2 linked regions of the Chitinophaga caseinilytica genome follow. Each later gene encodes a partner of the first gene's protein in a complex. Links are inferred from orthologs where the notes say so. Each region holds a gene or a part of one and is shown in the gene's direction. Other genes may lie near its edges.

Region 1 (3,194 bases):
GCTACGCTGGTACAGTAGTCGGACGAGCGGGCGTCTTCGAAATCGGTGGTGAAACCGATCTGGTTGTTGATGACGAAGTGCATGGTGCCGCCGGTGTAATATCCGCGGAGCTTGCTCATCTGCGCCACTTCGTATACCACGCCCTGCCCTGCGATGGCCGCGTCTCCGTGGAGGAGGATGGGGAGTATCTGGTCGTAGTCGCTGTTATAGATGACATCGGCTTTGGAGCGGGCGAAGCCGACAACCACGGGGTCTACCACTTCCAGGTGAGAAGGGTTGGGCGTCAGCTGCACATTCACTTCCTTACCTGCCGGCGTCTGGATGCTGGCGCGGAAGCCGAGGTGGTATTTTACGTCGCCCGAGCCCATGGTGGTGTCGGGGACGGCGGTGCCTTCGAATTCGGAGAAGATCTGTTCGTACGTTTTGCCGAGGATGTTGGCGAGCACGTTGAGGCGGCCGCGGTGGGCCATGCCGATCACGGCTTCCTTCACGCCGTATTCTGCGGCGGTGTTGATCATGGCGTCGAGCGCGGGGATGGTGGTTTCACCGCCTTCGAGGGAGAAGCGTTTCTGGCCGATGTACTTGGTGTGCAGGAACTGCTCGAACATCACGCCCTGGTTCAGTTTGGTGAGCACGCGCTTCTTCTGGTCGGCCGCGAGGGGTTTGCGGAGCGTAGTCTCCATTTCCTTTTGCAGCCATTCGATCTTTTTCAGATCGTTGATATAGGTGAACTCGATGCCTACTTTGCCGGCATAGATTTCTTTTACATGCTGAACGATTTTCTCGAGAGGAGCCTTGCCGAGGCCAACGATCTGGCCGGCGAAGAATTCCGTTTTGAGGTCGGCGTCGGTGAGGCCGAAGTGCGCGAGGTCAAGATTGGCGTGCCGGTCTTTTCTTTCGCGGATGGGATTGGTTTTGGCGATGAGGTGGCCTTTTTTGCGATAGGCCTGGATCAGGCGGTAAACGCCCAGTTCCTTCGTCAGCTGTTCGTTCGATACTCCCAGCGCAGTGGTGCCGGTTGCCGCCGCACCCGCTTTCCCGTTCGCGTTGCTTACCGCAAAGTCGAATCCTTCAAAAAATTTGATCCATTCCGGGTCTACCGAGGCCGGATCCTCGCGGTACGCATTGTACAGCGATTCTATGTACGCCGGGTGCGAGTTGGTGACAAACGAAAAGTCCTTCATTTACAACGAATTTAAGCTTGGTCTTTAATTCTGCTTTAACCTATAACAAGAAAAAAGTGTTACGGGATTGCAAATATCGCTAAAGATTTGGGATTTTACGGGCTTTTTACCGGATTTACAGGGTGGAAAACATGGCCCGGATTTCACTTTTTTTAACATCTTTGCAGAACAAAGGAAAGGGGAAGTCCGGCCAAATACCGAATTCCCGGTTTTTATTTTTGTTTATCCAAAGATAAAACATACCTTTGCCGTCCGAAACTTGAAATTTATACAATGGCAAACCATAAAGCAACGAAAAAAGACGTACGTCAGAGCAGAGCGCGTAATGAACGTAACCGTTACTACGGGAAAACTACCCGTAATGCCATGCGGGATCTGAAGAAGCTGACCGACAAGGCAGCCGCTACCGAGAACCTCCCGGAAGTGCTGTCAATGATTGACAAGCTGGCTAAACGTAACGTAATCCACAAGAACAAAGCAGCTAACCTGAAAAGCAAGCTTACCCTGAAGGTAAACGCGCTCGCTTAATTATCAGGCTGTTAAACTAATAAATCAGCTCTTCCCTGCAATACGGGAAGGGCTTTTTTCATTTCCCGTACTCCCGCCCCCCTGCTCAAATATCCACCCCACCCCTGAAGGAATCCCCCTATTGCCGTATATTTACACCACCTTCCTAACAATCAAATCATTAACCATTGATTTTCAACAGTCTAAACCGCAAATGGCGCCCCCTCGCCCTGGCAGCCCTTTTGGCCGCATCGTTCCAAACCACTCAGGCTCAAGACCTTACCACAAAATATGAACGCTCCGGCGCCCGGGAAACCGTCACCTACGCCGAATGCATCGATTACTGGAAGATGCTCGTCCGCCGCTTCCCACAGCTCCATATCCGCGAAATCGGGTCTACAGACGCCGGATTCCCCCTGCACCTGGTGACCCTGTCGCCCGACCGCGACTTCGATTATGCGAGCCTGCACCGCAAAAACCGGCGCATCATCCTCATCAACAACGGCATCCATCCCGGCGAGCCCGATGGCATAGACGCCACCATGATGCTCGCGCGCGACATCTGCCTGGGCAAAAAAAGCTCCCCGCCAACGTGACCCTCGCCATCATCCCGCTATATAACATCGGCGGATCGCTCAACCGCTCGGAATTTTACCGGGTAGACCAGAACGGCCCGGACGCCTTCGGCTCCCGCGGAAACGCCCAGAACCTCGACCTCAACCGGGATTTCATCAAAGCCGATTCCCGCAATGCCAGCACTTTCCACCAAATCTACCACCTCACCGACCCGGACGTCTTCATAGACAATCACGTCAGCAATGGAGCTGATTATCAGCATATTATGACCTTGCTGTCTACCCAGCACGGCAAACTCGGCGGGCCCATGGGCGCCTGGCTCCACGATACCTTCGAACCGGCGCTGTACAAAATGATGCAGGAAAAAGGGTACGATCTGCTGCCGTACGTGAACCATTTCGGGCCAACGCCCGACAGTGGGTGGACCGCCTTCGCCGACGGGCCCCGTTATTCCAGCGGCTACACGACCCTGTTCCATACTTTCGGGTTTGTGCCTGAAACACATATGCTGAAGCCTTACAAACAGCGCGTGGAGGCCACTTACGCCCTCATGGAGTGTTTCATCCGGTTCACGTCGGAGAACAGCGCCCGGATCAAGGCCCTCCGCGACGCCACGAAAGCCGCAGTCAAAACGCAGGAAAAATTCCCCCTGAGCTGGGAGCCCGATATGAACAAACCGCAGTGGTACACTTTCAAAGGGTTCGAGGCGGGTTACAAACCGAGCGAAGTGTCCGGTTTACCACGACTGTTTTACGACAGATCGAAGCCCTACGAAAAGCAGATCCGCATCTTCAATCACTTTGAGCCCGGCAATTTCGTGACGCGGCCGGAAGCGTATATCATCCCGCAGGGGTGGTGGGCCGTGATCGGGCTGCTGCAGGGAAACCAGGTGAAGATGCGCCGTTTGCAGCGAGATACCACGATCGA
Region 2 (2,736 bases), 4.1 Mb from region 1 along the record:
AAGCTGATGACCGCTACGAAGGTGGCGCTCAACAAGGGCATCGAAAAGGCCGTTGTGGGCAACCGGGTGGGCGATATTGCCTATGCCATCCAGGATTACCTGGAGAAGGAGCGGGGATATGGCGTGGTACGTGAGCTGGTAGGCCACGGATTGGGACGTAACCTCCATGAAGACCCCCAGGTGCCGAATTATGGCCGCAGGGGCAGCGGTGCCGTGCTGAAGGATGGATTGGTGATCGCGATCGAGCCGATGGTGAATCTGGGTACCCGGGACGTGGAATACCTGGAAGATGGTTGGACGGTTGTGACGAGAGACCGGAAGGTGTCGGTACACTACGAACATACGGTTTCGGTGCAGAAAGGGAAGGCCGACGTGCTGTCCACTTTTGTGGAAATTGAAGCGGCTGAGCAGCAAAACCCGGTGTTGGCGGGGGCGGTGGCGCAATAAAATGCTCCATGCCAATAAGTATTCCTATATACATATCATCTTGTTTAGTAGATAGTTACAGAATTATTCACAACAAGTGGGGGGACTTTATCCACAATCCGGATATTTAAAAATATTATTTGCCCTAAATTTTTCTCTTTCAGAAACTTTTATGGTATCTTTGCATTCCTAAAAATTTTTATGGCGAAACAGGCACTGATTAAACAGGATGGTATTATTCTCGAAGCCTTATCAAATGCGATGTTCCGGGTGAAACTGGAAAACGGGCATGAGATTCTGGCGACCATTTCTGGGAAAATGCGGATGCACTATATTCGCATCCTGCCGGGCGACAAGGTTGGGGTTGAGATGAGCCCTTATGATTTGAGCAGGGGTCGTATAATTTTCAGGTATAAATAATAAAATACACTAGTAGATTTATAACTATTGACTCATGAAAGTAAGAGCTTCCATCAAGAAAAGAAGTGCAGACTGCAAGATCGTTCGCCGCAAGGGTAAATTGCTGGTGATCAACAAAAAGAATCCCCGTTTTAAACAACGTCAGGGATAATCGCATCTGTTACTCATTATAAAGAATAATAAACTAAACAATTAATATGGCACGTATAGCCGGTATTGATCTTCCTAAGAACAAAAGGGGTGAAATTGGACTGACCTACATCTTCGGAATCGGTCACTCTACTTCAGTATATATCCTGAACAAAGCTGAAATTGACCTGAACAAGAAAGTGAAGGATTGGAATGACGATGAGCAAGCTGCGATTCGTAACATTATCAACGCCGAGCTGAAAGTTGAAGGTCAACTGCGTTCCGAGGTTCAGATGAACATCAAGCGTTTGCTGGATATCGCCTGCTACCGTGGTCTGCGTCACCGTAAAGGTCTGCCGGTTAGAGGCCAGCGTACCCGTACTAACAGCCGTACCCGTAAAGGTAAGCGTAAGACGGTTGCAGGTAAAAAGAAGGCACCGAAGAAATAGTGATAAATTCCCTGGTCTGCTGGTCCTCCGTCCAAATCCGGGAGGCGGCGGCATAAAGGGTTTTTATAGACAATCGGATTTGGAGTTTCATAGTAGGAATTTTAACGTATTATGGCAAAAGCATCAAATACTAAAGCTGCCGCTAAAAAGAGGGTAGTAAAAGTGGATAACTTCGGAGATGTACATATCTCTGCAAGTTTCAACAACATCATCGTGAGCATCACCAACAAGGCTGGTCAGGTTATCTCCTGGTCTTCTGCTGGTAAGATGGGCTTCAAGGGTTCTAAAAAGAACACTCCTTATGCTGCTCAGCTGGCTGCTAGCGATGCCGCCAAAACTGCAATCGACGCTGGCCTGAAAAGAGCTGACGTATTTGTGAAAGGACCCGGCGCCGGCCGTGAAAGCGCAATCCGCGCCATCGCGAATTCCGGTATCGAGGTAACCCTCATCAAAGACGTTACTCCGCTGCCGCACAACGGTTGCCGTCCTCCGAAAAAGAGAAGGGTATAGTCTCGAGATATTCCGATACGAATTATCCGGTGCAATTGAACTTTTGTACCGGTTAATTCGTATTCGTAATTAATATTTTATTACATTTATTATTCACCAGTGGGTGCACGATCGGATTTTAAGATTTTTAAATGAGCGTGCATCGAAACTAAAAATCTGCAACACAGAACATGGCAAGGTACACAGGACCAAAGACCAAGATCTCCAGGATTTTTGGAGAGCCTATCTTAGGCAATGGCAAGTATTTAGGCAAGAATAGCAACCCTCCCGGTCAGCACGGCGCACAACGTAAGCGTAAGCAACTGGGCGAGTACGCGCTGCAGCTGAGAGAAAAACAAAAAGCGAAGTACACTTACGGCGTACTGGAAAAACAGTTCCGTAACCTCTTCGAAGAAGCTAACCGTCGTAAAGGCGTTACTGGTGAAGTATTGATCAAATTGCTGGAAGCACGTCTGGACAACACCGTGTTCCGCATGGGCATCGCTCCTTCCCGCCCGGCTGCCCGTCAGCTCGTTTCCCACAAACACGTTACCGTTAACGGCGTGGTGGTGAACGTGCCTTCCTACCAGCTGAAACCCGGCGACATCGTAGGCCTCGAAGCTAAATCCGCAGGCAACACCGCGGTGACCAGCCAGGTTCGCGGCAAGAACCCCAAGTACAACTGGGTAGACTTCAACGAGAAAGAACTGAGAGGTACTTTCATCGCTTACCCCGAAAGAGAATCTGTTCCCGAAAACATTAAGGAGCAGCTGATCGTGGAATTGTACAGCAAGTAATAACGTTATAGCCATCCCGTAACCCG

Evidence for each region. The genes of interacting proteins can lie anywhere in the genome.
Region 2: rpsT (region 1) and rpsM share a complex: the UniProt entries of both Bacillus subtilis proteins name them as parts of the 30S ribosomal subunit. The link is inferred for Chitinophaga caseinilytica from one-to-one orthologs.

The regions. Positions count from the first base shown.
Region 1 is NZ_CP150096.1:2,258,806-2,261,999, reverse strand. The notes cover bases 152-3,084. They hold rpsT (30S ribosomal protein S20), read left to right. Parts: upstream 152-1,457; coding sequence 1,458-1,712; downstream 1,713-3,084. Other genes in these bases: WJU22_RS09550 (hypothetical protein), read left to right, coding at 2,284-3,084; WJU22_RS09555 (M14 family zinc carboxypeptidase), read left to right, coding at 1,880-2,287; WJU22_RS09565 (2-oxoglutarate dehydrogenase E1 component), read right to left, coding at 152-1,184. In the rest of the region: more of WJU22_RS09565, read right to left, coding at 1-151; more of WJU22_RS09550, read left to right, coding at 3,085-3,194. UniProt on the Bacillus subtilis protein: Binds directly to 16S ribosomal RNA.
Region 2 is NZ_CP150096.1:6,339,213-6,341,948, reverse strand. Bases 1-2,733 are described here. They hold rpsM (30S ribosomal protein S13), read left to right. Parts: upstream 1-1,043; coding sequence 1,044-1,424; downstream 1,425-2,733. Other genes in these bases: rpsD (30S ribosomal protein S4), read left to right, coding at 2,105-2,710; rpsK (30S ribosomal protein S11), read left to right, coding at 1,536-1,934; rpmJ (50S ribosomal protein L36), read left to right, coding at 881-997; infA (translation initiation factor IF-1), read left to right, coding at 628-846; map (type I methionyl aminopeptidase), read left to right, coding at 1-447. UniProt on the Bacillus subtilis protein: Located at the top of the head of the 30S subunit, it contacts several helices of the 16S rRNA.